4 regions of the Streptomyces sp. NPDC058246 genome follow, and region 1 is predicted to be linked to each of the others. Evidence: riboswitches for the same ligand, from Rfam matches in the RefSeq annotation. Region 1 holds a riboswitch; each other region holds the start of a gene.

Region 1 (7,712 bases):
CGGTTGGACTCCAGGTTCGGGGCGAAGCCGCCCTCGTCGCCCAGGCCGGTGGACAGGCCCTTGGTCTTCAGCACCTTCTTGAGGGTGTGGTAGACCTCGGCGCCCCAGCGCAGGGCCTCGGAGAAGGACTCCGCGCCGATCGGGGCGATCATGAACTCCTGGATGTCGACGTTCGAGTCGGCGTGCGACCCGCCGTTCAGGATGTTCATCATCGGGACGGGCAGCAGGTGCGCGTTCGGACCGCCCAGGTAGCGGAACAGCGGCAGGTCGCTGGCCTCGGAGGCGGCGTGCGCGACGGCGAGCGAGACGCCGAGGATGGCGTTGGCGCCGAGCGAGCCCTTGTTGTCGGTGGCGTCCAGGTCGAACATCGCCTGGTCGATCAGGCGCTGCTCGGTGGCGTCGTAGCCGACGAGCTCCGGGCCGATCTGCTCGATGACGGCGAGGACGGCCTTCTCGACGCCCTTGCCCTGGTAACGGTTGGGGTCACCGTCGCGGAGCTCGATGGCCTCGAAGGCGCCGGTGGAAGCGCCGGACGGGACGGCGGCACGACCGGTGCTGCCGTCGTCGAGGCCGACCTCGACCTCGACCGTGGGGTTGCCTCGGGAGTCCAGGATTTCCCGGGCTACGACGACGTCGATGGACGGCACGAGCATCTCCTTTATGGATGTGACGCGGGTACGCGGGGCCGGGGGCCCGTAGTGCACGGAGCCGCGGTCGGCTCCGCGAGACGAGCCTAACCGGCTCCGGGGGATCGGCCAGCCGGTCGACCACCCCTTGAGCAGAACTGAGGGTAAATATTGTTCCCGAACGGAACAAAAACGAAATGAAAAACCCCGCTCCGGTGCGTACGGGGGAACACGCACCGGAGCGGGGAGCCCGTGGGGACGGGGGGACCCTCACGAGGCCTCCAGTATGGAGGCCTCCGCCATGAGGGAGCTGTCACCCGGCTGAGCAATCCGCCGAGTGCCCGGCCGAGCGATCAGCCGCGCGATCAGCTGAGGTGCAGCTGCTGACCGGGGTAGATGAAGTCGGCGTCGTCGACGATGTCCTTGTTCAGCTTGAACAGCTGCTGCCAGCCACCCTTGACGTGCTTCTTCTCGGCGATCGAGCTGAGGGTGTCACCCTTGACGACCTTGTACTCGCCATCACCCTTCTTGACCTTCTTGCCGGTCGGCGTGGTGACGGTCTTCTTGGCCGCCGGGCGCTCCGTGGAACGCGAGGCGGGCTGCTCCGTCGTCCGGGTGGTGGTGCTCGGGGTCGTGCTCTGCGAGCTGCCGGACGAGGTGGAGGTCCCGCCGGTGTACGCGGCGCCGGACAGGCCGGTGCCGCAGTTCGGCCAGGCACCCTTGCCCTGCGCGGCGAGGACCTTCTCGCCGACGGCTATCTGCTGGGACTTGGAGGCCTGGTCGGCGGTGGAGGCGTAGGCGCTGCCGCCGTACGCGGCCCAGGTGGAGGCCGAGAACTGCAGGCCGCCGTAGAAGCCGTTGCCGGTGTTGATGGACCAGTTGCCGCCGGACTCGCACTGGGCGACCGCGTCCCACTCGGAAGAGGTGGCGGCGGAGGCGTTGCCGGCCGCCATCAGCGGGGCGGCGATGGCGACACCGGTGACACCGGCGAGCGTGGCGACACGGGTGGCCTTGGAAGGACGACGGTGCTTGCCCTTGCTGGAAAACAGCATGGAGAGATCCCCTCACCGACGCCTGCGAGGTGAGCTGTCGGGTTCGGGCGGGTGAGTGCCCGGTCGTACGCCACTGGCGTACGGCTTCACCCCAAGCCGCTCCCGGTCAACTACCGGGCACGGCGCTTACCTTGGGTCCCCCGCTCCTGCCTACGGCGCTGACGCGTCGACTGTTCCCGTACGGCCGTTGGCAGGATTCGGCGTTGCGACCGTCGGGGCCCGCTGTGGCGAGCGGTCATGACCGTAGACATGCGATCGCCGGAATTTCAAAGACGATCAGGGCTTCTGAGACTCATGTCTCACTCGCGCCAAACCGGACATTCCACAGCGAACCATGACGTGAACTCCCGCTACTTTTCGCCTGATTCAGCACCAACTGCAAGGCTCTGACCGGGGAGGATGAGGTCGGGATCGGAGCCGACCGTCCCCTTGTTCGCGGCATACAGCTCGGCCCATCCGCCCTTGAGGTCAAGGGAGTCGGCGATCGCCCAGAGACTGTCTCCGGCGCGCACGACGTACGAGCCGTCGGCGGAGTCACGGGAAGCGCCGGAGTCGCGCGAGGCGTGCCGCCCGGAAGGGCCGCCCGTACGGCCGTCGGTCTCGCCCCCCGTCGCGTCCTCGTCGGCCGTGCCACCGCGGTGACGCCCGGCGCCCGTGGACGCGCCGTCGGACGCACTCGAAGAGTCGCCGTTCTGCCCGGACTTGTCCGACTCGTCGCTCTTCGTGGTGGCCGGGTCCGAGCTGTCGGTTCCCTGTGAGCCGCCGGAGGAGGTGTCGGACTCCGTCGAGTTCTCGGCCGTACCTGAGGAGGCGTCGGACGAGGAGGGCGCGGGGGACGAGGAGGGCGATCCGGACGAATCATCCGATGTCGAGCTCGATGAATCCGCCGAACCAGATGAATCGGACAAGGAAGATGAGTCGGGCGAACCGGACGCGTCGGAGGAGCTCGACGTACTCGACGAGTCGCCCGCCACGCCCGTGTCGACCAGGACCGACCCCGAGTTCTTGCTGAGCCCGGAGAGCGGCCCGCAGGTGGGCCAGGCGGCGAGACCCTTGTCGTCGAGGAGCTTCTCGGCGATGGCTATCTGCTGCGAACGGCTGGCCTGGTCGGCGCTCGGGGCGTAGTCCAGGCCGCCGTACGACTCCCAGTTCTCCTGGGTCAACTGCAGCCCGCCGTAGTACCCGTTGCCGTCGTTCGCGCTCCAGGAGCCGCCGCTCTCGCACTCCGCGACCCGGTCCCAGGTGGTGCCGTCGGCCGCGCTCGCGCTGGCGGCGCCGAGCAGCGGGATCGCGATGGCCGATCCGGTCACTCCCGCGGCGACGATGAGGGCCGGGGCCTGACGGGGGCGACGGTGTCGGCCGTTCCCGGAGAGCATGCGGAAGCCTTTCGCGTGACAGCGGGTGACAACAGCGGCTACAGCGACAGCCGGGCCGTGTTGATGGGTGAACGTATCCGCACTCGAACGCTTGTCACAAGTCGATGCAGCGCAGATCACGTGAAGATCACAGAGTTGATGGATCGTCACCTTTTCGCTGCTGAGAGGCCACTCCCCGCCCTGCCCGCCGGTTACGGACGGGACAACTCAACCGGAGGCGTGAACTCCACGGGAAGTGTGCGCAATCCCCGCATAATGAGCCCGCCACGCCAGCGCAAATCGGCTGAATCTCCCGCGAGTTGTAGATCGGGCAGGCGGGTCAGAAGCGTGGCGAGCGCGGTCTGTCCCTCCAGGCGGGCGAGTGGCGCGCCGAGGCAGTAGTGGATGCCATGGCCGTACCCGAGGTGCTGATTGTCACGCCGCGAGAGGTCGAGCGTGTCCGGCTGCTCGAACCGCTCGGGGTCACGGTCCGCAGCCGCCAGTACGACGAGGACGGGGTCGCCGGGCGCGATGTCCTGCCCGCCGATCCGCACGGCCTCGGTCGCGAACCGCCAGGTGGCCAGCTCGACGGGACCGTCGTAGCGGAGGAGTTCCTCGACCCCGGTTTCGAGGAGACCGGTCTCCTCGGCGGCGAGCGAGGCCTGCAGTCGCCGTCGTTGCCCGGGGTGGGTGAGAAGGGCGTAGGTCCCGTTCCCGATGAGGTTGACGGTCGTCTCGAATCCGGCGAACAGCAGGATGAAGGCCATGGCGGCGGCCTCGTTCTCGGTGAGGTGCTCGCCGTGGTCGGAGGCGCGGATGAGCCCGGAGATGAGGTCTTCGCCGGCGGCGGGCCGGTCGGGGAGGAGCTGACGCTTGCGGTGGATCAGCTCGGCGAGATACCCGCGCATCTTCTTGACCGACCGCGCCACACCGCCCCTCGGCCCTCCCCCGTGCCGGATCATCATCCCCGCCCAGTCCCGGAAGTCGTCCTGGTCCTCGCGAGGGACGCCGAGCAGGTCGCAGATGGCGTAGATGGGGAGCGGGAACGCGAACTCGTGGATGAGATCGGCCGACCCCTTGGCGGCGAACTGGTCGATGAGGTGATCCGTCAGCTCCTGCACACGCGGCGCGAACTCCGCCACCCGGCGGGGCGTGAACGCCTTGCTGACCAGCCGGCGCAACCGGGTGTGGTCCGGCGGGTCGATGTTCAGCAGATGCGTCATCAGCTCGGCCTTGCGCTCACCGGGGATCCCCGTCTTCCCCTTGGCGTGCGCGGGCTCGTCGTGGTGCGCGGGGTTCTTGCTGAGCCGCGCGTCGGCGAGCGCCTGCCTGGCATCCGCGTACCGGGTGACCAGCCAGGCCTCCACCCCACTGGGCAGCCGCGTCCTGTGCACAGGAGCGTTCTCCCTGAGCCAGGCATACGCCGGGTAAGGGTTGGTGGCGAACTCCCAGGAGAAGAGTTCGGGAGCGGGGGTGGGGGGCTGGTCGGTGGGGGTGCTGGGGGGATGCTCGGCGGGGGTTCCGTGCGGTTGCTCGGCAGGGGTGCCGGGGGGCTGCTCGGCGGAGGTGCTGAGGGGCTGCTCGGCGGGGGTGCCCTGCGGCTGCCCGGCAGCGGTGCCGGGGGGATGCTCGGCAGCGGTGCTGGGGGACTGCCCTAGAGGGGTGCCGTGCGGCTGCCCGGCAGCGGAGCCGTGCGGCTGCCCGGCGGCGGTGCTGGGGGGCTGGGGATGGTCGGTCACTCTCCGACGGTATCCGGATCGGCCTGGCGGTAGCCCATGCGGCTCAGCCCGGCCGGCGAGTGCAGGGCCGGCTGATCGCGAACTGTTCCTCGATGTCGTCACCGCCGCGCCGAGGCCGGCGCGAGACGCACCCTGAGCGGCTCCCACTCCTCCATCGACATCGCCCGCACGACGGCCTTCGCCGGCTCCGCCAACTCCCCCTCGACCAAGCTCCCTTGCTCCCCGACACGCAGTCCCGAGGGTGCTCACCCCCGCCCTCCCCGAGCCTCACCCGCTTCACCCCAGACTGTCCGCAAATCGTCTGCTGTTTGACTGGGCGGCTCTGCAACTATCTACATTCGCGCCGTGGACCCCGAAATACTCAGATCCAGCTTCGCGGTCGTCGAGAGACGGGCCGAGTTCGCGGTCAAGTACTTCTACTCGCACCTCTTCCGGCACCACCCGGACGTCCGCGGGCTGTTCCCGCTGGACTTCCCGGAGGACATGGAACGTCAGCGGGACAGACTGTTCGCCGCCCTCACCCATGTGATGGAGCGGCTGGAGGACCCGAGGCTGCCTGAGTACTTACGCGAGCTCGGGCGGGACCATCGCAAGTATCTGGCCGAGCCCGAGCACTACGCAGCCGTGGGGGCGAGTCTGCTCGCCGCGTTCGCCGTCGTCGCGGGGCCGGCGTGGAGCGCGGAGGTCGAGAAGGCCTGGGCCGAGGCCTACGGAGCGATCACGAACGTGATGCTGCAGGGCGCCTGGGAGGCACAACAGCACGGTGAACCACCTTGGTGGGATGCCGAAGTCCTGGCCCGGACACGCCACGGCGACGACCTCGTCGTACTGACCCTGCGACCGCACCGCCGACTGCGCTACTCCCCCGGTCAGTACGTCAGCGTCAACATCCCCCGGCTGCCGGGCATTTGGCGGCCGTACTCACTGGCCAACGCGCCCCGCGCCGACCACACCGTCGACCTGCACATCAGCCGCGTCGAGGACGGCGTGCTGTCCAACGCCCTCGTCCGGCAGACCTGGGAGGGCGACGTCCTGCGGCTGGGCTCGCCCGGCGGCGGGCTGACCCTGCGCACCCCCGCCGACCGTCCCCTCACCCTCATCGCTGCCGGCACGGGATGGGCCCCCGTGAAGGCGCTGCTCCAACAGCTCCAACAGCTCGACGACACCTACGAGGCCCGCCTGTTCCTCGTCGCCCGCGACATCTCGTACCTGTACGACCGGGACGCCGTCGAACACCTGCAGGCCCGGCTTCCCCGGCTCGCCGTCACCTTCATCACCCCCGCTCCCGGCCGCCCCAAGGCCCAGGCGACCGAACGGCTCCTGACCGCGCTGGGCAACCGCGCCGGCTGGACCCGGCACGACGTGTATCTGGCCGGTCCGCCCAAGCTCGTCGCGGAAATCGGCGCGGCCCTTCCCTCGTTCGGCACACCCGCCGAGCGCATCTTCCACGACCTCCTCCCACCGACCGGCGAGGAACGCCCCCGCCCGGTGGGCCCGGCCGAGTGGCTTCTCGACCGCCCCCAGCCGGCCTGGCACAACCCGGCCGGCCGCGCCCCGCACGCGTAGCCGCCCGGGCGTCCCCGGTAAGACCTCAGCCCCTGCCAGGCCGCCAGGCGCTTCCTCAGCCCTCAGCGCGTGGCCCGTAGGCCGCTGTCTTCAACCGGCAACCCCTGTCCTCCGTTCTCAACCCTCAGCCCTCAGCAGGCCGCCAGGCGTCTCCTCAGCCCTCAGCATCCGTTTCCATCCCCGGCGCCGCCCCCTCTGTCACGCGAATCGCGTCCCGATAAGCCCGGCCCGCCGCCCGCAGCGCGGCCTCCGGGTCCACGCCTTCGGACTCGGCGCGCGCGGCTATGGCCAACAGCTCGTACCCGACGCCCTCGCCGGCCGGAAGCGGTACCTCAAGTCCGGCCGTGCGCACCCGGGATGCCAGCTTGGCGGCCAGGGCGAGACCCGGCTGGCCGAGTGGGATGCCCTCGGTGACGGACGTCCGCTGCTTCTCCTCGGCCTTCGTGCGCAGCCAGTGCGCCTTGACCTCCTCGGGGGTGGTGGCCCTCTCGTCGCCGAAGACGTGCGGGTGGCGGTGGATGAGCTTGGCGACGATGCCGCCCGCCACGTCGTCGATGGAGAAGGGGGCGTCCTCGTCCTCCTCGGCTATCCGGGCGTGGAAGACGACCTGGAGCAGAACGTCGCCGAGCTCCTCGCGCAGCTCGTCCCGGTCCCCCTCCTCGATCGCCTCGACGAGTTCGTACGCCTCCTCGATGCCGTACTTCGCCAGACCCTTGTGGGTCTGCTGGGACGACCAGGGGCACTCGGCGCGGATGCGGTCCATGACCTGGACGAGGTCGAGGAGGCGGGCGCCCGGCAGGTCGTACGAGGCGGGGAGCAGCTCCAGGTCGGGCATCTGTATGCGGCCGGAGCCGGCCAGCCGGGCCAGGCCGTCGGTGAGCCGCGGCTCACCCTCGCCGGTGGCGACGACGACCAGGGTGCGGCCGCCCGCGCAGGTGTCGACCAGCTCCTGAGCGGTCGGGGAGGCCTCGTCCACGGTGATGCCCGCCTCGCGCAGATACGGCAGCTGCGGGTGCGCGCCGTCCGCGCACAGGACCTGGTCGGCGGCGCGGAGGGCCTGCCAGGCGGGCCAGGACAACAGCCCGGGCGCGACGCGGTGGCTGGTGGTGAGCAGGACGATCCGACCGGGGCCGGTGGCGGTCGAGGCGCCGTCGAGAACCGCGGCCGCCTTCGCAAGGTCGCCGACGGGGCCGGTGGCGGGTACGCCGGCGTCGCGGCCGGTCACAGGCGCGTCGGGCCCGCTGGCGGTCGCGTAGCCGTCGGGCCCGGTCGCGGTCTGGTCGCCGTCGAAGCTGCTGGTTGCGTTCACCCCTCGAACGTAACTCACGCCGCCGACAGCCCCCGCAGTTATCCACAGGCCGGGTGGCCGACCCG
Region 2 (7,712 bases), on a different contig from region 1:
CCGCCGCGCGAGGCGGGTGAACTTGCGGGGGTTGCCGATGGATTCGAGGTACATCAGGGCGACGTCGGTGTCCGGGTCGTCGTACCAGTACTGAAGTACGTCATTGCCCGAGACGTCCGCCCGGTTGCCGGAGGAGACGAAGGTCGACACGCCGGTCACGCCCGTGACACCGCCGCCGCGCCGGTGCAGTCGGGAGAGCAGCGCGATGCCGATGGCACCGGACTGGGCGAACAGGCCGATCCGGCCGGGGCGCGGCATCTCGGGCGCGAGCGAGGCGTTGAGGCGCACATCGGGGGACGTGTTGATGACCCCGAAGGCGTTCGGCCCGATGATGCGCATCCCGTACGTACGCGCCTGGCGGACCAGTTCGCGCTGGCGCTCGCGCCCGTCGGGCCCACTCTCGGCGTACCCGGCGGAGACGACCACCAGCCCCTGCACCCCGTGCTCACCGCACTCCGCGACGACCTCCGGGACGTACGGCGCGGGCACGGCGACGACGGCGAGGTCGACGGGCTCGGAGATCTCGCGGATGGAGCGGTGTGCCGGGACGCCGTCGAGCTCCTTCTCCTCCAGCGCCTTGTTCACCGCGTACAGACGGCCGGTGAATCCGCCGTCCCGGAGGTTGGTGAGGACGCTGCGACCGACCCCGCCCGGGGTGCGGCCCGCACCGATGACGGCGACCGAGCGGGGCGCGAGCAGCCGGTGCACGGACCGGGCCTCGGCGCGCTGTTCCCGCGCGCGCTGCACGGCGAGCGACCGGTCGGTGGGTTCGAGGTCGAACTCCAGGCGTACGACACCGTCCTCGAAGTGCCGCTTCTGCTGGTACCCGGCGTCCGTGAACACCTTGATCATCTTGGTGTTGGCGGGCAGCACCTCGGCGGCGAAGCGGCGGATGCCGCGCTCGCGGGCCACGGCCGCGATGTGTTCGAGGAGGGCGGAGGCGACACCGCGCCCCTGGTGCGCGTCCTGCACGAGGAAAGCGACCTCGGCCTCGTCGGCGGGAGCGGACGCGGGCAGGCCGTCGGCATTAATGCGGTCATAGCGTACGGTGGCGATGAACTCGCCGCCCACCGTGGCCGCGAGACCCACCCGGTCCACAAAGTCGTGGTGCGTGAAGCGGTGGACGTCCTTGGCGGACAGTCGCGGGTAGGGCGCGAAGAAGCGGTAGTACTTCGACTCGTCCGATACCTGCTCGTAGAAGCTGACCAGGCGCTCGGCGTCATCAACGGTGATGGGCCTGATGCGTGCGGTCCCGCCGTCGCGCAGCACCACGTCGGCTTCCCAGTGGGCGGGGTACTCGTGCCGGTCCGACGAGGTCTGCATGGGCCCCAGAGTACGGCTCGCGTCCGACAACGGCGCGAGGCAGTCTGTGGGGGACGGAGGTCGGATCGAGGCCGCGATCCGACACCACTCGGGACGGAACGCGGGGACCCTTCCGGATCTTGAGGGAACGCAAGCAGCCTTCTGGATCGGGACGGGACCCACGGCCGCTCCGGGCACGCTTCACGATATGGGACACTGGTCTAGACAACCCTGAACACTGAAGGGCAGCATCACATGGCTGAGCGCCGCGTCAACGTCGGCTGGGCTGAGGGCCTCCACGCCCGCCCCGCCTCCATCTTCGTCCGGGCCGCCACGGCCTCCGGCATCCCCGTGACGATCGCCAAGGCCGACGGCAACCCCGTCAACGCGGCCTCCATGCTCGCGGTCCTCGGCCTGGGCGCCCAGGGCGGCGAGGAGATCGTCCTCGCCTCCGACGCCGAGGGTGCGGACGCCGCCCTCGACCGTCTGGCCAAGCTGGTCTCCGAGGGGCTCGAGGAGCTTCCCGAGACCGTCTGAGCAACGCCTCCGTAGCGGTGCCTTCGCCCCCAGGGCGTCACCCAGCACACATTTCGGAGACATATCGAAGGGCTCGCCCGAAAACATCGGGCGGGCCCTTTGCTTTTCCGGATTGCGGGCAGCAGAAATAATCCCCCGCGAATTACTTCTCTTTGTATACGGCCCTCGTGTTAATGCCGCAGGCCCGTCATGTTTACGGGATGTTGCGAACTCCTCACACGTTCCGGTCGATCTCCGCCGCCGGGAAAGCGGAGCCGGTGGGCGGCCGTGGCGCGCTCGGTGTGCAGCGCCGTGATCGCCCGGGCCCGCTCGCTGTCCCCGCGCGCGACGGCGTCCACGATGCCGCCGTGCTCGGCCCAGGACTCCGCGGGGTTGGCCGGCGCCTCGACCGCGTACATCCAGGCGATCTTGTGCCGCAGCTGGGCGAGCGTGGAGGTCAGCGCGGAGCTTCCGGAGGCCTGCGCGAGGGTCTCGTGGAACCAGCCGCCCAGCGAACGCAGATCCTCGCTGTGCCCCCTCCTGGCCCGCTCCTGACCCAGCCTGACCAGGCCTCGGAGCACCTTGAGGTGGGCCTCGGTGCGGCGCTGTGCGGCCCGCGCCGCGCCCAGCGGCTCAAGGAGCATGCGCATCTCCAGCAGGTCGGAGGCCTCCTGCTCGGTGGGCTCCGCGACGCACGCGCCCGCGTGCCGACGGGTGACCACGAAGCCCTCGGCCTCCAGGGTGCGCAGGGCCTCGCGCACGGGGACGCGCGAGACGCCGTAGCGGCGGGCGAGCAGTTCCTCGGTGAGCCGGCCGCCTCGCTCGTAGACCCCCGCGACGATGTCGTCACGGATCGCCGTGCATACCGAGTGCGCCGGAATACGCATGACCGGACCTCCGCTTTAATCCCCGTGAAACGCCGTCGATTGACGCTTGTTCAGTGACTCTATTGCAGAAAGCCTGAATTTCCGATGGCGGGCCGGAATCCATGGATATTTTTTGGACAGGCGGCCGCGTGAAACGACGATGCCCCGGCTGGCTGAGCCGGGGCATCGGAAGGCCGAAGAAGAGGTGACGCGCTCGTCAGACGTTCACACCGTGCGAGCGGAGGTAGGCGACGGGGTCGATGTCCGAGCCGTACTCCGGGGTCGTGCGGGCCTCGAAGTGGAGGTGCGGCCCGGTGGTGTTGCCGGTGGCCCCGGAGAGGCCTATCTGCCCGCCCGGGGTGACCGTCTGGCCCACGGAGACACCGATGGACGACAGGTGGCCGTACATGGTGTACGTGCCGTCGTGCATCTTGATCACTACTTGATTGCCATAGGCCCCGCCCCAACCGGCCGTGACGACAGTGCCGGAGCCGACGGCGTGCACCGGGGTGCCCGACGCGGCGTGGAAGTCGACGCCGGTGTGGCTGCCGGAGGACCAGAGGCTGCCGCCGGCCTTGTAGCCGGTGGAGATGTACGAACCGGTGATCGGCAGGACGAAGGAGTTGAGGCGCTTGCGCTCGGCCGCGCGGGCGGCGCGTTCCTTGGCCTCACGCGCCTGCTCGGCCTTCTTCGCGGCCTGCTTCCGGGCGGCCTCCTCGGCCTTCTTCTGCGCCGCAGCCTCGTCGGCGGCGTACTGCTGGGCGGCGGCCTGCGCGTCGATCTTCTCGGCGATGGTGTCGCCGATGGTGATCACGGGTGTGAGGCCGGTCTGCTCGACGGAGGGCTCCGCGGCGAGGGCCGGGGACGCGAGGGTTCCGATGACACCGGTGGTGGCGAGCGCGGCGACGCCGACGGCGTTGGCGGTCGTGCGCTGTGCGCGGCCCGGTCGACGATGCTTCCCGGTGCCACAGATGAACGCCATGTAGGGGCTGATCCTTTCCTTCCCTCTCGCCTACCGGGTTAGCTGACGGGTTCGGAGCAGGAAGGTCTCCTACGGACCCCTCCAAGGGAGGGCGTCCGATTCACCCCAGGGACTGCGTATGGGTCCCCGGCTCCCCTGGCTCGCGCCGTACGGGGACTCGGCGATGACTGTCCGGTGCCGCGGGCGCGGCGCACTGCGTGACGAACAGCCGGACCGACGCTAAACGGGACATCTTTCAATCGACAAACGGATCACGGCTTTTGTAGCGCATGCCACAGGGCAGACAGGCAACCTCCCTACCAATACGGACACCTTGGGGACGAAGTCCGCGATGAGGGGACGAAGTCCGGGCAAACGGAGACCCAGGTGACGCTTCGGTCACCTGGGTCCTCGGGTGGCCCCTCGTGGAGCCGGGCCGCGCTACTCGGCCCGTACGACGGTCACTTCACCGATTCCGAGGGCCTTGACCGGCTCCTCGATCTGCGCGGCGTCACCCACCAGGACGGTCACCAGACGGTCGACCGGGAAGGCGTTCACGGCGGCCGCGGTGGCCTCCACGGTGCCGGTCGCGGCGAGCTGCTGGTACAGCGTCGCCTGGTAGTCGTCCGGCAGGTACTGCTCGACCTGGTCGGCGAGCGTGCTCGCGACGGCCGCGGCGGTCTCGAACTTGAGGGGTGCCACACCCACCAGGTTCTGTACGGCGACGTCGCGCTCGGCGTCCGTCAGGCCCTCGGCGGCGAGGGTGCGCAGCACCTTCCACAGGTCGTCGAGCGCCGGGCCGGTGTTCGGGGTGTCCACGGAGCCGCTGATGGCGAGCATCGCGATGCCGGTGCCGTCCGGCGCGGCGCGCAGGACCTGGCCGAACGCCCGCACTCCGTAGGTGTAGCCCTTCTCCTCGCGCAGGACGCGGTCCAGGCGCGAGGTGAGGGTGCCGCCGAGGCAGTACGTGCCGAGCACCTGGGCGGGCCACACGCGGTCGTGCCGGTCGGCGCCGACGCGGCCGATGAGCAGCTGGGTCTGGACGGCACCGGGACGGTCCACGACGATCACGCGGCCGGTGTCGTCGGCGGTGACCGGCGGCACGGGGCGCGGCTCGGCGGACGAACCGGTCCAGGAGCCGAGCGTGTCGGTGAGCAGCCCGTCGACGTCGACGTCGGTGAGGTCACCGACGATGACGGCAGTGGCCGTCGCCGGGCGTACGTGCTTCTCGTAGAAGGCGCGCACGGCCGCCGAGTCGATGCTCTGGACGGTCTCCTCGGAGCCCTGGCGCGGACGCGACATGCGCGAGGTCGCCGGGAACAGCTCCTTGGAGAGCTCCTTGGCGGCCCGGCGGGCCGGGTTGGCCGTCTCGTGCGGGATCTCGTCGAGCCGGTTGCGGACCAGCCGCTCGACCTCGCTGTCCGCGAACGCCGGTGCCCGCAACGCGTCGGCGAGCAGACCGAGCCCCTTGGACAGGCGCGAGACGGGGACTTCGAGCGACAGACGTACGCCGGGGTGGTCGGCGTGCGCGTCCAGGGTGGCGCCGCAGCGCTCCAGCTCGGCGGCGAACTCCTCGGCGGAGTGCTTGTCGGTGCCTTCGGAGAAGGCCCGCGCCATGATCGTGGCGACGCCGTCGAGGCCGGCCGGTTCGGCCTCCAGGGGCGCGGCGAGGATCACCTCCACGGCGACGACCTGCTGGCCGGGGCGGTGGCAGCGCAGGACGGTCAGGCCGTTGTCGAGCGCGCCGCGCTCGGGGGCCGGGAAGGCCCACGGCTTGGCCTCGCCGGCCTGGGGCTGCGGGTGGAACTCCATGTTCGCGAGCTCGGTCACTTCGCCGACTCCTCGTCCTCGTCGGTGTCTTCCGCGGCTTCAGCGGCTTCGGTAGCGATCGGCTCGTAGACGAGCACCGCACGGTTGTCGGGACGCAGGCGGGCCTGGGCGACCTCCTTGACCTCCTCGGCGGTGACGGCCAGGACGCGCTGCACGGCGGTCAGGGCGAGCTGCGGGTCGCCGAACAGGACGGCGTACCGGCACAGTTCGTCGGCGCGGCCTGCGACCGTGCCGAGCCGGTCCAGCCACTCGCGCTCCAACTGGGCCTGGGCGCGCTCCATTTCCTCGGCCGTGGGGCCCTCCGCGGCGAACCGGGCGAGTTCCTCGTCGACGGCGGCCTCGATGACCGGGACCTCGACGTCACCGGACGTCTTCACGTCCAGCCACCCCAAGGAGGGCGCTCCGGCGAGCCGCAGCAGGCCGAATCCGGCCGCGACGGCGGTACGGTCGCGGCGTACGAGCCGGTTGTAGAGCCGGGACGACTCGCCGCCGCCGAGGACGGTGAGCGCCACGTCGGCCGCGTCGGACGCGCGCGTGCCGTCCTCCGGAAGCCGGTAGGCGGCCATCAGGGCACGCGCCGGGACCTCTTCCTCGACGACCTCGCGCAGCTCCTCGCCGATGATCTCGGGCAGCGCGCCGTCGCGCGGAGCGGGCTTCCCGTCGTGCGCGGGGATGGAGCCGAAGTACTTCTCGATCCAGACGAGCGTCTGCTCCGGGTCGATGTCGCCGACGACCGACAGGACCGCGTTGTTGGGCGCGTAGTAGGTCCGGAAGAACGCGCGGGCGTCCTCCAGGGTGGCCGCGTCCAGGTCCGCCATCGACCCGATCGGGGTGTGGTGGTACGGGTGGCCCTCGGGGTACGCGAGCGCGGTCAGCTTCTCGAACGCGGTGCCGTAGGGCACGTTGTCGTAGCGCTGCCGGCGCTCGTTCTTGACGACGTCCCGCTGGTTCTCCATGGACTCGTCGTCGAGCGCGGCGAGCAGCGAGCCCATGCGGTCGGCCTCCAGCCAGAGCGCGAGCTCCAGCTGGTGGGCGGGCATGGTCTCGAAGTAGTTGGTGCGCTCGAAACTCGTCGTGCCGTTGAGCGAGCCGCCCGCGCCCTGGACGAGCTCGAAGTGACCGTTGCCCTTCACCTGGCCCGAGCCCTGGAACATCAGGTGCTCGAAGAGGTGAGCCAGGCCGGTACGGCCCTTGACCTCGTGGCGCGAGCCGACGTCGTACCAGAGGCACACCGCCGCGACCGGGGTCAGATGGTCCTCGGAGAGCACCACGCGCAGGCCGTTGGCGAGGCGGTGCTCGGTCGCTGTCAGGCCGCCGGAGCCTGCCTCAGCTGTGGCCGTGTGACCCATGGGCATGTACGTCCCTTCGATCGCGGAAACTGCATATTTCCTGTCGGTCCTGCCACTGTATGCAAGCGCGCCGACAGCTGGCGAAGTTCCCGCGCCTCGTACGCCCAGAGCGAGACTCGCGGACGGCTCGGGCGTGTCCCACGAGGCCCCCCGGGGCCCGCTACGGACGGGTCGCGGTCGGCGTTGTCAGTGGGGCGGTCCACAATGGTCCGCGTCAGAACCCGTTCATGCCCCGGCAGAGACTGTGAAGGAGCCGCAGCAGCGATGGCCCGCCGCAGCACGAAGACCCCGCCGCCCGACGACTCGTACGAGGAGAAGATCCTCGACATCGACGTCGTGGACGAGATGCAGGGCTCCTTCCTCGAATACGCGTACTCGGTCATCTACTCGCGAGCCCTGCCGGACGCGCGCGACGGCCTCAAGCCCGTGCACCGCCGCATCGTCTACCAGATGAACGAGATGGGCCTGCGCCCCGACCGCGGCTATGTGAAGTGCGCCCGCGTCGTCGGCGAGGTCATGGGTAAGCTCCACCCGCACGGCGACGCGTCGATCTACGACGCGCTGGTCCGGCTGGCGCAGCCCTTCTCCATGCGCCTGCCCCTGGTGGACGGCCACGGCAACTTCGGCTCGCTCGGCAACGACGACCCGCCGGCCGCCATGCGTTACACCGAGTGCCGGATGGCCGACGCCACGTCACTGATGACCGAGTCCATCGACGAGAACACGGTCGATTTCACGCCGAACTACGACGGCCAGGAGCAGGAACCGGACGTCCTTCCCGCGGCGTACCCGAACCTCCTGGTGAACGGCTCGTCGGGCATCGCCGTCGGCATGGCGACGAACATGCCGCCGCACAACCTCGGCGAGGTGATCGCCGCCGCCCGGCAT
Region 3 (7,712 bases), on a different contig from region 1:
CCGCCCCTGGCCCGGGCGGCGGTGGGGAGCCGGTCACCTGGTGGAGGACGCTAAACCTGGGCGTACGGGGTTGGTAACGCCATGTATGGAACTGGCCTCACTGGACCGTTCAATGACCGTATGTGACCGTGATCCCCGCCTGGCGCCGCCGACTTCACACAGTGCGATGACCGATGCGGCGATTCCAGGACAACCGGGGTTGCTCCGGTGCTATGGGTGACAAGGGGTGGCCCGGTGACAAGAGGGGCCGAGGCGTCCGATTAGGCTCCGGCGTCATGGACGTACTCATCCATCTCTTCGTGGGCCTGCACATCATCGGCATCGCCTCACTCCTCGGCGGCTTCCTCACCCAGATGAAGGCGATGGGCCGAGGCACCGCTCGCTTCGTCCCCGCGATGCTGCACGGCGCGCTGACCATGCTGGTCACCGGGGTCGTACTGGTTGGCCTCAACCAGGCGGACGACCACGCGGTCAACACGGTCAAGATCGGCGTGAAGCTGGCCCTGCTGATCGTGATCCTGGGGCTCGTCTATGTGAAGCGGGACGACGAGAAGGTGGACAAGGGCCTCTTCGGGCTCGTCGGTCTGCTGACGACCGCGAATATCTTCATCGCGGTCCTCTGGACCTGAGTCCTCACCCGGACGAGACGGCCGCCGCGGACCGGTTCGCCGCCGTGGACCGGACGGCTCCGGCCGCGACGGCCAGCCACGCCGCCACCGCCAGCCAGAGCAGCACCTGCCCCGGCCCCTCGAGCCAGGGCACGTCGAGGGCGGTCGCGACCGACAGGGTCGCCGCCGCCGTCATCCCCATCGGGAAGACGGTGGCCCAGCGCAGTACGTCGTAGCGCGGGCGCCGCCGGACCAGCTCCGCGACGGCGAGGAGCAGGTACCAGACGAGGTCGAGCACGAGCAGCAGGACAGTCAGGTCACGCAGGACACCCTGGTCGTCGTTGTTCCACAGGTACGGGTTCACGTGGTGCGCGGTGACGAGTTTCGCCCCGGCGAGCGCCGAGATGGAGAGCGCGCCGCCCGCGACCCAGTGGTCCCCGGCGCCCCGGACCACCTCCCGCACGTCGAAGTGCACGAACGCCAGCCCGTACAGCGGGATCCCCAGCCAGAACAGCACCAGCGCGGTGTGCGCGAGCCACTGCGCGCCCACGGCCGGGGCGAGCGTGGCGCCCAGCACCGCGAGGCCCTCCGTCGCCACACACACGAGGAACACTCCTCCCGCCATACGACGCCTCCAGCGCCGTACGACGACGAAGAGCAGCACCGGCCAGAGCGCGGTCGACAGCGCGAGCAGCGCCTCGGCGAGCTCCTGCCGGCCCAGCGCGGACAGCCGCGTCCCGAGCACGGTGGTCGCCGCGACGGCCGTGAGCCCGGCCGGCGTACCCGCCTCCTGCACCCAGCGGGCCCGATCCCGCGCCAGCCGGACGACGAAGTCCGCGGCGAGCCCGAGCCAGGCGACGGACGCCATGGCCAGCGCGATACGGGACAGCGTCTCGTAGCCGGTCATCTGCAGCCCGACCGAGACGATGCCGGTGGCCATGACGGCGGCACCGGCGGCGGGCGGCCGCTGCGCCCACCAGACGCGGAGCTGGGAGATCGCTGACATGCGCCCGATGCTAGGGATCTCCGATCGCGTCACCCGCGGGGCACGCGCGCGTGGGGCGCGAAAACGCCGACCGCCGCGCGCCGCGCGTGGGGCACGAAAACGCCGACGCGCGCGTGGGCACGATAACGCCGACGCGCGCGCGTGGGCATGATAACGCCGACACGCGCGCGTGGGGCACGAAACGCCGACCGCCGCGCGCATGGGCCACGAAGTCACCGGCGCACGCGCGCGTGAAGCGCGATGTGCCCCACGCGCGCGTGCCCCGCGACCGGCCCAGGTGGCCTACGCCGGGCGCACCACGCTGTGGATCGCCGACGTGCCGTCGTAGTAGATCGACTCCTCGCGGACGTACGCCCCCGGCTTCGGCGCGTGGATCATCATGCCGTTGCCGATGTAGAGGCCGACGTGGCTGACGTCGTCGTAGAAGAAGACGAGGTCACCGGGCTGGGCGTCGGCGAGGGAGACGGTCGTGCCGGCGTTCACCTGGTCGTAGGTGACGCGCGGGAGCGTGACGCCGGCGGCCTTCCAGGCGGCCTGGGTGAAGCCCGAGCAGTCGTACGAGTCCGGGCCGGTCGCGCCCCAGACGTACGGCTTGCCGACCTGTGCGCGGGCGAACGCGAGCGCCTTCGCCGCCTTGGTCGCGTACGAGGAGTCGGTGGCGGTCGAGCCGGTGGAGCCGGACGAGCCGGTCGTGGTGCCCGGCGACGGCGACGACTCCTGGGCCGCCTTCTTCGCGGCGGCCGCGGCCTGCTGCTGCGCCAGCTCCGCCGCCTTGCGCTCGGCGGCCTCCTGCTTCTTCTTCTCGATCGCCGCGAGCCGCGCCTTCTCCTCGGCGGTCAGCTCCGAGAGCAGTTCGCGGGCCTCGGAGAGCTTGCGCTGGACGTCGGCCTTGGACGTCTTGAGCGCGTTCTGCGAAGTGGTCAGCGTCTGAAGGCTCTTGGACGCCTCCGCACGCTTCTTCGTGGTGGCGGCCTGTTCCGTGACGTAGTCGTCGACGGCCGCCTTCTGGCGGGTGGTCAGACGGCTCATCAGCTGGGTCTGGTCGAAGTAGTCCTGCGGATCGTCGGCGAGCAGCAGGGTCGCGGTGTCGGGGGCGGCGGCCCCGGTGCGGTACTGCGCCGCCGCGAACGTACCCAGTTCCTCGCGCGCGGTGTTGAGCTTCTCGGTGCGCTGCGCGACGTCGTCGAGGAGCGTGTCGACACGCTGCCGCTGCTTGGCGGCCTTCTCCCTGGTCGCGTTGTACTTCTCGGTGGCCGTCTCGGCCTGGTGGTAGAGGTCGTTGACCTTCTTCTCGACTTCTTCGAGGCTCGGCTTGGGATCGGCCGAGGGTGCGGCGTTCGCCGTCTGGGAAAGCAGGGCCACCGAGGTGAGGGCCGCCGTCGCCAGGGCGGCGGGGGTCCGTATGCCTGCTACGCGCGTACCCGTAGGACGCGATGTGCGATGCGACGCCACGAGGGGGCGACTCCTTCCGTCATCCGCCTACCGAGTTAGCTGTCGGGTTCGGGCGGGTGGTTCCGGAAGGTTTGCCCTACGGTCCTTGCCCCTCAAGGCAGTTGGACCGATTCACCCCAAGGTCGGTGGGTCCCCGGCTCCGGCTGCCGCGAGGGCACGCCGAACTCGGCGGAGGCCGCACGGCCCGGCGACGTTCGCCGGTTGCTGTCGAGCGGCCTGACCGGAACGCTAGCCAACTCGTGTGGCTCCTGTGAAGGTTGATGTGCGATATGCCCGATACATTTTCGTGACCTTTTTCGCGACCCCGGCCCCGCGCACCCCTCGGAGCGAGTGGACCGGTGTGTTCTGTAGTGAATTGACCTGGTTGATGCTGTTCATCGAGAGGCGCTTCCCGCTCGATCGCCGACCGTTACGCGCCGATTTCGGAGGGTGAGGCCGGTGTCCGCCGGTGTCGCCGGCGGACACCGGCGGCGTCACCGGCGGCGTCACCGGCGCTCGTACGCGTCTCGTGCACGTGCGGAGTTTTCGGGGTGGCGGCGGGGTGTCAGTGGGGCGCTCTAGACTCGGAGAGCGATGAGCAGCCTCTTTGATGACAGCTTCCTGGCGGACCTCAAGCCCTCCCGGGCCCATGAGGAAGAGCCCCCGCCGCCCGAGGACGATCACGTACCGGAGCCGGTTCCGGACGATCTGTTCGGCGGGAAGTTCGACGTGCCCCCGGACCGGGACGCGTACTACCGCGACGGCGCGCACCGGCCCGCCGTGGACGCGGCGGCGCTGCTGGACGGGTTGAACGAGAACCAGCGCGCGGCCGTGGTGCACTCCGGCTCCCCGCTGCTCATCGTGGCCGGCGCGGGCTCCGGCAAGACGCGCGTACTCACGCACCGGATCGCGTATCTGCTGGCCGAGCGCGATGTCCACCCGGGCCAGATCCTCGCGATCACCTTCACGAACAAGGCCGCGGGCGAGATGAAGGAGCGCGTCGAGCACCTCGTCGGCCCGCGGGCGGGCGCGATGTGGGTGATGACCTTCCACAGCGCGTGCGTGCGCATCCTGCGCCGCGAGAGCAAGAAGCTCGGCTTCACGTCGTCCTTCTCGATCTACGACGCCGCCGACTCCAAGCGTCTGATGGCGCTCGTCTGCCGTGATCTCGACCTCGACCCCAAGCGCTTCCCGCCGAAGTCGTTCAGCGCCAAGATCTCGAACCTGAAGAACGAGCTGATCGACGAGGAGGACTTCGCCGCCCAGGCCGCCGACGGCTTCGAGAAGACCCTCGCCCAGGCGTACGCGATGTACCAGTCCCGCCTGCGCGAGGCCAACGCGCTCGACTTCGACGACCTGATCATGACGACGGTCAACCTGCTGCGCGCCTTCCCGGACGTCGCCGAGCACTACCACCGCCGCTTCCGGCACGTCATGGTCGACGAGTACCAGGACACGAACCACGCGCAGTACGCCCTGGTCAGGGAGCTCGTCGGCCCCGCGCACGGCGGCCGCGCCGAGGACGAGCCGCCCCGCGAGGGCGACCTCGGCCCCGCCGAGCTGTGTGTCGTGGGTGACGCCGACCAGTCGATCTACGCCTTCCGCGGCGCGACCATCCGCAACATCCTCCAGTTCGAGGAGGACTACCCGGACGCGACGACGATCCTGCTGGAGCAGAACTACCGCTCCACCCAGACGATCCTGTCCGCCGCCAACGCGGTCATCGAGCGCAACGAATCCCGCCGCCCCAAGAACCTGTGGACCAACGCGGGCGCGGGTTCGAACATCACGGGCTATGTCGCCGACACCGAGCACGACGAGGCCCAGTTCGTCGCCGAAGAGATAGACCGTCTCACCGACGCGGGCGAGGCCAAGGCGGGCGACGTCGCCGTCTTCTACCGTACGAACGCGCAGTCCCGTGTCTTCGAAGAAATCTTCATCCGCGTCGGCCTGCCCTACAAGGTCGTCGGCGGCGTCCGCTTCTACGAGCGCAAGGAGGTCCGGGACGTCCTGGCCTACCTCAGGGTGCTGGCCAACCCCGAGGACTCGGTCCCGCTGCGCCGCATTCTGAACGTCCCCAAGCGCGGCATCGGCGACCGCGCCGAAGCGATGATCGACGCGCTCTCGCAGCGCGAGAAGATCAGCTTCCCGCAGGCCCTGCGCCGCGTCGACGAGGCGTACGGGATGGCGGCGCGCTCGACGAACGCGGTCAAGCGGTTCAACACGCTCATGGAGGACCTCCGCACGATCGTCGAGTCCGGCGCGGGTCCGGCCACCGTCCTGGAGGCGGTCCTGGAGCGCACCGGCTATCTCGCCGAGCTGCAGGCCTCCACCGACCCACAGGACGAGACCCGTATCGAGAACCTCCAGGAACTCGCGGCGGTGGCCCTGGAGTTCGAGCAGGAGACCGGTGAGGGCGAGAGTGCGGGCGGACTTTCCGAGTTCCTGGAGCGGGTCGCGCTCGTCGCCGACTCCGACCAGATCCCGGACGAGGAGGACGGCAACGGCGTCATCACCCTGATGACCCTGCACACCGCCAAGGGCCTCGAATTCCCGGTGGTCTTCCTGACCGGCATGGAGGACGGCGTCTTCCCGCACATGCGCGCGCTGGGACAGGTCAAGGAGCTGGAGGAGGAGCGGCGCCTGGCGTATGTCGGCATCACGCGCGCGCGGGAGCGGCTCTACCTCACCCGGTCCTCGATGCGCAGCGCGTGGGGGCAGCCCTCGTACAACCCGCCGTCCCGCTTCCTGGAGGAGATCCCGGCCACGCATCTGGACTGGAAGCGCACGGGTGCGACGGCTCCCATGCCGTCCGGACCGGCCTCGGGTGTCGCGGCCACCCTGTCCTCCTCCCGCGCGCGTTCCGCCGCCTCGGGAGCCTCCGGATTCGCGACGCGCCGCGGGGTCTCCGAGAAGCCGGTCGTCTCGCTGGCCGTGGGGGACCGGGTCACGCACGACCAGTTCGGCCTCGGCACGGTCGTCGGCGTGAAGGGGACGGGGGCGAACGCGGAGGCGACGGTCGACTTCGGCGAGGCCAAGCCGAAGCGGTTGCTGCTGCGGTACGCGCCGGTGGAGAAGCTGTAGCCGCTACGGCGGACGGTGGGGCCCGGCGTTCGCCTTGCGACTGACCGACGTCCTACGTCGGGTCCAGGCCGTGGCTGCGCAGCCACGGCAGCGGGTCGATCGCCGAGCCGCCGGCCGGCCGGACCTCGAAGTGCAGGTGCGGTCCGGTGGAGTTGCCGGAGTTCCCGGAGTAGGCGATGGGATCACCGGCCTTCACGGTGGTGCCGGAGGGGACCCGGTAGCTGGAGAGATGGCAGTACCACGTCTCCGTGCCGTCCTTCGCGGTGACGATCGCCATGTTCCCGTACGCGCTGTTCCACTGCGTGCGGACGGTCCCGTCGGTCGCGGCCATCACCGTCGTACCGTACGAGACCGGGAAGTCGATGCCCGTGTGCACGGACATCCAGTTGATGCCCGCCTGGCCGAAGTAGGCGCTGAGCCCCTTCTGCGTGACCGGCAGCACGAACTTCGGACGCAGCCGCTCCTTGCGGGCCGCCTCCGCCGCCGCCTTCTGCTTCTCGGCCTCCTGCTGGGCCTTGAGGTCGATACGTTCCTGCGTCCGGCTGGCCCGGTCCGCGAAGTCGTCCGCTCCCGCGGAGAGACTCTGCAACTGGGTGTCCAGCTTGTTGTTGGCGGCGGACGGCTTCACCGAGCTCGCGTCGGCCGCGCTGGCCGTGGTGTCCTTGCTGTCGCTTCCGCCGATGCCGCCCACCGAGGCGGCGGCGATCCCCGCGACGCCCATCACACAGGCCGAGGGCACGGCGACGGTCAGCAGAGCGGAACGTTTCGCGGGAGTGCGGCGACGGGAGCGGGAGGCGGACCGCGACGCGGTGCGCGGGGCCGGGACGACCTCTTCCCTGTCCTCGAGCAGTGGCGGCCCGTCGTCCTCGCCGCCGTCGTCCGCGGTCTCGAACTCGTCCTCCGCGGCGGCGGTCTGCTCGTACGGGACCTGCTCGAAGGTGGCGGTCGCCTGCTGGTCGAAGGACTCGGGCTGCTGCTCGTACGCATCCGGCTGCGAGTGCTGCTGCTCGTAGGCATCCGACTGCGGATGCTGCCGCTCGTACGCATCCGGCTGTGCCTGCTGCTGCTCGTAGGCATCGTGCTGCGGGTGCTGCCGCTGTTCGTATGCCTCGGGCTGCGGGTGTTCGTAGGCCTCGTACGGGTCGTGGGCGCCGGCGGTATTCCACTGCGTGGCGTCGTACGCGCCGGTTTCCTGGGTCGGCATGCTCCACTGCTGGGTCCCGTCGAGCGGCTGCTCGGGCTGGAGCCAGGCGGTCGCGTCCCACTGGCCCGAACCGTCGGGGCCCGGATGCTGCGCGGGGATGTCGGCGAGCTGCTGATAACCGGCCGCCCACGGGGTCGTTCCGTAGCTGCCGGTGTCGTACGCCGCCTGGTGCTGCGCCGCGTACGGGTCGTAGTTCAGCGTCTGGTGGCTGCCGGTGCTCCATTGCGTGGCGTCGTACGAGCCGGTGCCGTGCGCCGCCCCCGTGCCATTGCCCGGCAGGTCGCCGAAGAGGGGGTCGGTCTCGAAGCTCGCGGTCGCGTAGCTGCCCGTACCCGTACCCGTGCCGTTGGTCCCGGTGTCGAAACCGGTGGCGGTGTAG
Region 4 (7,712 bases), on a different contig from region 1:
CGCAAGATTCTCCGGCCGGCGCAACACTCTCCGGCCGGCGCAAGACGCTCCGTACGAGCTAGGACTCTCCGGCCGGCCTAGGACTCTCCGGCCGGGCTGAGAATTCGGCCCCTCACCTCGCCCAGGCCCACCCGTGTCCCGCCCGGGCCCGGGGCCCATGCCGTCAGGGTGACCTCGTCGCCGTCCTCCAGGAAGGTGCGCTTGCCGTCGGGGAGTTCGAGGGTGTCGCGGCCGTTCCAGGTGAGTTCGAGGAGGGAACCGCGTTCGGACTCCGAGGGGCCGCTGACGGTGCCCGAGCCGTAGAGGTCGCCGGTGCGCAAGGAGGCGCCGTTGACCGTCATGTGGGCCAGTTGCTGGGCGGCCGTCCAGTACATGGTGGAGAAGGGGGGTTCGGAGACGACGTGGCCGTTGATCGCTACGGAGATGCGGAGGTCGTAGCCGCCGGGGTCGTCGGAGGAGTCGTCGAGGTAGGGGAGGAGGGGGTGGGTGCGGGCCGGGGGTGCGACCCGGGCGTCGTCCAGGGCGTCGAGAGGGGTGATCCACGCCGACACCGAGGTGGCGAAGGACTTGCCCAGGAAGGGGCCGAGGGGGACGTACTCCCAGGCCTGGATGTCGCGTGCCGACCAGTCGTTGAGGAGGCAGAGGCCGAAGACGTGGTCGCGGAAGGCGGCGAGCGGGACGGGCGTGCCCATGGCCGAGGGAGTGCCGACCACGAAGCCGACCTCCGCCTCGATGTCCAGGCGGACGGAGGGGCCGAAGAGGGGGGCGGGGTCGGCGGGCGCCTTGCGCTGGCCCGAGGGACGGACGACCTCCGTGCCGGACACCACGACCGTGCCCGAGCGGCCGTGATAGCCGATCGGCAGGTGCTTCCAGTTGGGGGTGAGGGAGTCGGCGGCGTCGGGGCGGAAGATCTGGCCGACGTTCCTGGCGTGGTTCTCGGAGGCGTAGAAGTCGACGTAGTCCGCCACGTCGAAGGGGAGGTGCAGGGTCACCTCGGAGAGGGGGTGGAGATGAGGTGCGAGGGTCTCCCGGTGGGCCGGGACCGTCACCCAGCCGGTGAGCGCGCGCCGGACGTCGGACCAGGCGGTGCGGCCCGCCGCGAGCAGCGGGTTCAGGGTCGGTTGCGCCAGCAACTCGGCGTACGGGGAGCCGAGCGCCCGGGCCGCCGCGCCCGCGTCGAGTACGTGGTCGCCGAGCCTGACGCCGATGGTTCGCTCAGACGAGCCGGCCCGGGAGAACACGCCGTACGGAAGATTGTGCGGGCCGAAGGGATCGCCCTCGGGAACATCGAAGGGGGGCATCGGGTGGTGCCTCGCTTTCGGTCTCGTGCTCGGTTTCCTGCTCGGTTCGTACTGGAATTCGTACGCGCCGAGTGATCCATGTGTTCCGTGTGGTCGGGGCACACGTTACGGGGGAGTGACCGTGCTGTGGCAGTGCCTAAAGAGTTTGCAATGTCCGAAATAGCCTTGTCGGACGTGGCAATTCCGGCTTAGCGTCCTTTGGGGGACACGGACGGGGTGGGTCCGGTCCGTAGGGGGGACGCGTGGGGGGACCCGTGGCCAGGAGCTCCAGCAGTGTGCCGGTCGACGCCGACCGGGACGTTCCGGGGCTCATCGTGAAGTTCGGCGACTACCCGTTGCACCACGGCGGAGTGGGAGCCATCCGCAGCCTGGGCCGGCTCGGCATACCGATGTATGCGATCACGGAGGACCGTTACACGCCCGCCGCGTCCTCGCGCTATCTGCGTCGCGCCTTCGTCTGGCCGACCACCGGGACGGAGGAACCGGAGCGGCTCGTCGAGGGGTTGCAGCGCATCGGTCGCCGGATCGGCCGGCCGACGGTCCTCGTCCCGACGGACGAAGAGGCCGCCGTGCTGATCGCCGAACACGAGGACGAGCTCCGGGACCGCTTCCTCTTCCCGCGGGTGGACGCAAAGCTCCCGCGCCGCCTCGCCAGCAAGCAGGGGCTGCACGAACTCTGCGTGGAACACGGCATCCCGAGCCCCGCGGCGGCCTTTCCGCAGTCGTACGAGGAGATCGCGGCGTTCGCCGAGAAGGCGCGCTTCCCGGTCGTCGCCAAGAACCGCGAGGCCTTCGTGCGCCGCAGCCGCCCCGCGGTGAACGGAACGACGAAGATCGCGACCCGCGAGGGGCTTCTGACACTCGCTCGGGACTGGGGGCCGCGACCGGGCGTGATTCTCCAGGAGTACCTGCCGAGGGAGGAGGCGGAGGACTGGATCGTGCACGCGTACTTCGACGCGGAATCGACGCCGCTCGCGATGTTCACGGGCGTGAAAGTCCGCTCCTGGCCGCCGCACGCGGGAATGACGGCGAATGCGTACGTCGTCGACAATCCGGAACTCGCGGACCTCGCCGCGCGTTTCATCAAACAGATCGGCTTCAGCGGCGTCATCGACCTGGACCTGCGCTTCGATCGGCGCGACGGGCAGTACAAGCTCCTTGACTTCAACCCACGGATGGGCGCGCAGTTCCGGCTCTTCGAGAGCGAGTCGGGGATCGACGTCGTCCGTGCCATGCATCTGGACCTGACCGGGCGCACCGTTCCAGAGGGGGAACAGCGCGCCGGCCACCGGTACATCGTGGAGAACATCGACCTGCCGGCCCTGCTCGCCTACCGGCGCAGTGGCTATACGACCCCGCACGCGCCGGCTCGCGCGAGCGGTACGGAGCTGGCCTGGCTCGCGGGTGACGACCTGCGGCCGTTCTTCACGATGCTCGCGCGCTTCGTGCGGCCGGGCGCGAAGCACCTGTATCAGCTGTGGCGGACCAACCGCCGTGGCAGCAGCAACAGTTACACCAGCTACGACAGTTCCAGCAGTTCCAGCAGTTCCAGCAGTTCCAGCAGTTCCAACGCGAAGTAGACGTAGTACGTCCTGGGGAGGGACTTCGTGAACCATCCGGTAGCAGTCATCGGTGCCGGGCCATTCGGCCTGTCCACCGCCGCCCATCTGCGGGCGCGTGGTGTCCCGGTGCGTGTCTTCGGCGAGCCCATGGTGAGCTGGCGCGATCACATGCCCGAGGGCATGATTCTCAAGTCGACCCCGGCCGCCTCCAGTATCGACGCCCCGCAGGCGGGGCACACGCTCCTCGACTACTGCGACGCGGCGGGGATACCGCGGCTGGTCACGGATGAGGACATCATCCCGATCGAGACGTTCATCGCGTACGGGGAGTGGTTCCAGCAGAAGCTGGTGCCCGAGCTGGAGCGGGTGCGGGTCGTCTCGGTCGACCGCAAGGGCGGCCGTGGCGCCTCCAGCGCCTCTGGCGGCTCTGGCGGCTTCGAGGGGTTTGAACTCAAGCTGGACTCGGGGGAGTTGTTCACCGCGCGGGCGGTGGTGGTGGCCACCGGGCTGTCCGGGTTCGCCCACCTGCCTCCCGAGCTCGCGGGTGCGGCAGCCGACGGACCCACCCCCACGGGGCCGGTCTCCCACAGCTCCCAGAACCATGACCTGACCCGGTTCTCCGGGAAAGAACTGATCGTCGTCGGAGCGGGGCAGTCGGCGCTGGAGACGGCGGCGCTCGCGGCGGAGGCGGGTGCCCAGGTGCGGGTGGTGTCCCGCGGCAAGGGTGCCGTCGCCTTCGGCGCCGCCCCGTGGCAGCAGCCGAAGCTGCGCCCCGAGTCGCCCTTCGGGCGCGCCTGGTCCCTGTGGGCGCTCAGCTACTACCCGCAGCCTTACCGCTACCTGCCCGCCCAAGCCCGGCACTACCTGGTCCGCCGGGTGCTCGGTCCGCTCGGTGCCTGGTGGCTGCGCGACCGGTTCGAGGGCAAGGTCACCGTTCGCGAGATCGACCGGATCGTCGGCGCCGGGGCCCCGGAGGGCAGCCCCGTCCTCTCCGTCCGGACCCACGGCGGCCGGGTCGAGGAGCTCTCCGCCGACCACGTCATAGCCGCCACCGGCTATCGCGTCGACCTCGCCGCGATGGACTTCCTCGGGCATGAGCTGCGCACCGAGCTTGCGGTCAGCCGGGGTACGCCGAAACTCGGCGCGGGCTATCGGTCCTCCGTGCCCGGGCTGTACTTCACGGGGCTGCCCGCGGCGGCCTCGTACGGGCCGGTGATGCGGTTCGTGTGCGGGACGGAGTTCGCCTCACCGCGGTTGGCGAAGCACTTGGTCGCCGCGCACAGGTGAGGTGGGGCCAGGGGGCGCCCTTTGCGATGCGGGTGCGCCCCCTGATCTCCGGTCAGCGCCCCGGCCGTCGGCCGTCCTTGGGAGTCAGGACTCCTTGGAGAGGGTCCAGGCGCCCGAGCTTCTCGGTGGGGCGTCACGCCCAAAACCGCTCCGGGTAAGTCGGTATGGGTCGAAGTGGATGCCGTACGGCCGCTGCCGCCCGTGCGGTGAACGGCGTTGCGGACGGGATACCGGACGTCGTCCGGTTCACGCCGGGCCGATGAGGCGTTCGATCCGTATTCTTCGGATCATGGCCGCTCCGACTGCATATTCACTCATCGCCACTGACCTGGACGGAACGCTGCTGCGCGGCGACGACACACTCTCCGACCGGTCGCGCGCCGCGCTGGCGAGAGCCACGGCCGAGGGAGCCCGGCATCTGGTGGTGACGGGACGGCCGGCGCCGAGGGTCCGGCCGCTCCTCGACGAACTCGGCGGCGAGGGACTGGCGGTGTGCGGGCAGGGGGCGCAGTTGTACGACGCCGGGGCGCACCGTCTGCTGTGGTCGGTGACCCTGGACAGGGAGCTGGCGGAGACCGCGCTCGGCAAGATCGAGGCGGAGGTCGGGATGCTCTACGCGGCGGTCGACCAGGACGGCGTGGACGGCCTGACGCTGATCGAGCCGGGGTATGTGATGCCGCACCCGACGCTTCCGGCGGTACGGGTGCGGCGGCGCGACGACCTCTGGACGGAGCCGATCAGCAAGGTGTTGCTGCGTCACCCGTCCTTGTCCGACGACGAGTTGGCGGCGGCGGCGCGGGGAGTGGTCGGTTCGCTGGCGACGGTCACCATGTCGGGGCCGGGCACCGTCGAACTCCAGCCATGTGGCGTGACCAAGGCGACGGGGCTCGCCCTGGCCGCGGAGTACCTCGGGCTCAGCCCCGCCGCCACCCTCGCCTTCGGTGACATGCCCAACGACATCCCCATGTTCGACTGGGCCGCCCGCGGTGTCGCCATGGCCAACGCCCACCCCGAACTCAAGGCGGTGGCCGACGAGGTGACTTTGTCCAACGAGGAGGACGGAATCGCGGTCGTGCTCGAGCGCCTCTTCGGAGCCCGGGCGATGGGCCAGGAGACGGTCCAGGAGACGGCCCGGCCGAAAGCCTGGGAGAAGGCCCGGGCGACGGCCGGGGGGAACGTGTCTCAGTAGGCGCCGTTGACGTTGTCGATCGAGCCGTACTTCGCCGCCGCGTAGTTGCAGGCGGCCGTGATGTTCGCGACCGGGTCGTAGGGGTCCATCGCGGTGCCGGCGACGTGGTAGGCGGCGAAGGTCGGGTCGATGACCTGGAGGAGACCCTTGGACGGGATACCGGCGGCGGCGTTGGAGTCCCAGTTGTTGATGGCCCGGGGGTTGCCCGACGACTCGCGCATGACGTTGCGGTGGATGCCGTTGTAGGTGCCCGGTATGCCCGCCTTGGCCATGATGTCCAGGGACTGCCTGATCCAGCCGTCGAGGTTGTTGGCGTACGTCTTGGCGGAGGCCTGGGTGGCCGTGGTCGCGTTCGTCGTCTTGCTCGCCACGGTCGACTTGAGGGTCTTCGTGCCCACCGTCAGTGTCAGGCCCGGGCGGAGCAGTGCCGGGTTGCTGCCGATGACCGCTCTGTTCGCCTCGTACAGCTTCTTCCAGCCGCCGCTCGTGGGGTTCTTCTGGGCGATCTTGGTCAGGGTGTCGCCCGCGACCACCTTGTAGGTGATGAGCTGGACGTCGGGGATCGTGGCCGTGGCGGTCTTCGCGACCTGTGCCGGCGCCTGTGTGGGCTGAGCGGCGTGCGCGCCGGTGGCGCTCACGAGCGGAAGTGCGAGCGCGACTCCGCTCGTGCCTGCGGCGACCATGCCGCGGGTGAGAGGGCTGGTTCTGGGGCGGCGGTGCTTGCCTCGTGCGGGCATGACGTATTTCCTCTCCGGCGCCTGCGAGGTGAGCTGTCGGGTTCGGGCGGGAGGTGCCCGGCCGCGCTGGGGGGCGCGGCTTCACCCCAAGCCGTTCCGGTGTCCCGGGACGGCGGCTTACCTGGGTCCCCCGCTCCTGCCGTGCGTGCATGGGTGGGTGGGTTTCCGGGCGGCGGCAGGATTCGGCGATCCGCTCGGATCGGGGCGAACGTATGCGAGAGCACATGTCGGGAACAAGGTCTGATTTCGCGGCGAAGATCGCTTTCGCCTGCATAAGGGCAGGGTAAAAGGTCCGTTTGTGCCGGAATTCGATCCTCAACTTGCCTTTAGCAAAGGGGGAGTCGATGGGGGTGCTGAAAAGCCCTACTTATTCCCGGCGTGACCCAATTCACGCGACCAAGCCCAATCAAAGCGGCGAGTCGGCCAATTCGGGCATTACGGTTCGAGCCTTCGGGCGGTTCCCCGGCTCCCGGCTGGCTCCCGGCTGGCTCCCAGCCGGCGCCCAGTCGACCCCGGGCAGGTCTATCGGGTGCCCAGTCGGCCCCGGATGCGTCCTGGCCGGCTCCCGGTCGGCCCCCGGTAGGTCCTGGCCGGCGCCCAGTCGGCCCCAGCGGGTCCTAGCCCGCCGTCCGCCGGATCCTCTTCTCCCACGTCCGATGGAAGACCACCTCGCCGCCGTCCTTGCAGATCACCTCGTCGGAGGTGATGAAGTGCTCGGCGTCGCAGGTGATTTCGGATGTTGTCGTGATGTGCGCGTCCCAGGGCAGGTCGGGGCGGTGGAGGCGGATCGACCAGGTCGAGCGGGCGCGGGCCGAGAGGGGGTCCGACTCGTCGATCGTGTACGTCTCCTGGGCGTCCTCGGTGTATTCGAGGCCGTCGGGGTGCACGTGGGTGCCCCCGTAGCGCGGGTCGACGTCCAGGCGCCAGGTGCCGGCGGCCACGTCGCGGACGACCAGGCGTTCCGGTCGGGGTTCGTCCAGCGTCGCCGGGACGGCCACGCCGAGGGGTTCGGCCTCCTCCGGTTCCTCGAAGGTGAGGGTGGGCGTCGACTCCCGTGCCCTTACCGGGAGTTCGAGGCTGCTGGCCGTCGGGTCCAGCGTGAAGCCGGCCTCGGAGCCCGGCTGGGGCCAGATCCAGGGCCAGTACGCGGAGGAGACGGCGAGGCGGATGCGGTGGCCCGGCGGGAACGCGTACCCGATGGCGTTCAGATCGAAAACCACGTCCTCCGTAGTGCCCGGTTTCCAGGGAACCGCCTGGTCGCGGCCATGGCGTGCTGACAGGTTCAGGACACCTCGGGTGACGAGTGTGGAGGCTCCGCCGGGGGCCACGTCGCAGAGGCGGGCGATCACCTGGCCCCGCGGGACCGGCGACGTCAGCCGCAGACGGACCTGAGGTCGGCCCAACACCCAGGTTTCCTCAGGCACTTCGAATTCGAAGCACGCGGACCTCGCGTCCTCCTCCCGCTGGTCCGGCGGCAGATCCGCGTCGTTCCCGAAGGGGGTGAAGCGGCCCGCGTCCACCCCCGTGTGCTGCGGGGAACGGACCAGGACCGGCGCCCCCCGGAGCGCGTACGAGACGGGGTTCACGGCGGGCGAGGGCCAGCCGGGGTCGCCCACCCAGCGGCCCGGAAGCTCCG

What was found. A riboswitch is a leader RNA that binds a small molecule or an ion and turns the genes downstream of it on or off. The one in region 1 is predicted to bind cyclic di-AMP.
Region 2: another riboswitch for cyclic di-AMP. It lies ahead of ACFVXA_RS10305 (M23 family metallopeptidase); the one in region 1 lies ahead of ACFVXA_RS27245 (transglycosylase family protein).
Region 3: another riboswitch for cyclic di-AMP. It lies ahead of ACFVXA_RS04285 (NlpC/P60 family protein); the one in region 1 lies ahead of ACFVXA_RS27245 (transglycosylase family protein).
Region 4: another riboswitch for cyclic di-AMP. It lies ahead of ACFVXA_RS03235 (transglycosylase SLT domain-containing protein); the one in region 1 lies ahead of ACFVXA_RS27245 (transglycosylase family protein).

The regions. Positions count from the first base shown of each region.
Region 1 is NZ_JBHVWZ010000021.1:118,436-126,147, forward strand. Features, by position in the region: gene eno (phosphopyruvate hydratase) at 1-653, opposite strand, end outside; gene ACFVXA_RS27245 (transglycosylase family protein) at 992-1,678, opposite strand; cyclic di-AMP (ydaO/yuaA leader) riboswitch at 1,683-1,891, opposite strand; gene ACFVXA_RS27250 (transglycosylase family protein) at 2,029-3,054, opposite strand; gene ACFVXA_RS27255 (cytochrome P450) at 3,246-4,772, opposite strand; gene ACFVXA_RS27260 (globin domain-containing protein) at 5,118-6,338, shown strand; gene ACFVXA_RS27265 (nucleoside triphosphate pyrophosphohydrolase) at 6,493-7,458, opposite strand.
Region 2 is NZ_JBHVWZ010000005.1:270,586-278,297, forward strand. Features, by position in the region: gene ACFVXA_RS10290 (GNAT family N-acetyltransferase) at 1-1,323, opposite strand, end outside; gene ACFVXA_RS10295 (HPr family phosphocarrier protein) at 1,558-1,839, shown strand; gene ACFVXA_RS10300 (GntR family transcriptional regulator) at 2,010-2,705, opposite strand; gene ACFVXA_RS10305 (M23 family metallopeptidase) at 2,902-3,666, opposite strand; cyclic di-AMP (ydaO/yuaA leader) riboswitch at 3,679-3,839, opposite strand; gene ACFVXA_RS10310 (M16 family metallopeptidase) at 4,087-5,475, opposite strand; gene ACFVXA_RS10315 (M16 family metallopeptidase) at 5,472-6,830, opposite strand; gene ACFVXA_RS10320 (DNA topoisomerase (ATP-hydrolyzing) subunit A) at 7,089-7,712, shown strand, end outside.
Region 3 is NZ_JBHVWZ010000002.1:383,764-391,475, forward strand. Features, by position in the region: gene ACFVXA_RS04275 (hypothetical protein) at 276-629, shown strand; gene ACFVXA_RS04280 (tellurite resistance/C4-dicarboxylate transporter family protein) at 634-1,614, opposite strand; gene ACFVXA_RS04285 (NlpC/P60 family protein) at 1,897-3,066, opposite strand; cyclic di-AMP (ydaO/yuaA leader) riboswitch at 3,075-3,247, opposite strand; gene pcrA (DNA helicase PcrA) at 3,640-6,129, shown strand; gene ACFVXA_RS04295 (peptidoglycan DD-metalloendopeptidase family protein) at 6,182-7,712, opposite strand, start outside.
Region 4 is NZ_JBHVWZ010000002.1:158,496-166,207, forward strand. Features, by position in the region: gene fahA (fumarylacetoacetase) at 78-1,301, opposite strand; gene ACFVXA_RS03220 (ATP-grasp domain-containing protein) at 1,577-2,881, shown strand; gene ACFVXA_RS03225 (FAD-dependent oxidoreductase) at 2,909-4,150, shown strand; gene ACFVXA_RS03230 (HAD family hydrolase) at 4,440-5,339, shown strand; gene ACFVXA_RS03235 (transglycosylase SLT domain-containing protein) at 5,333-6,076, opposite strand; cyclic di-AMP (ydaO/yuaA leader) riboswitch at 6,080-6,242, opposite strand; gene ACFVXA_RS03240 (CocE/NonD family hydrolase) at 6,694-7,712, opposite strand, start outside.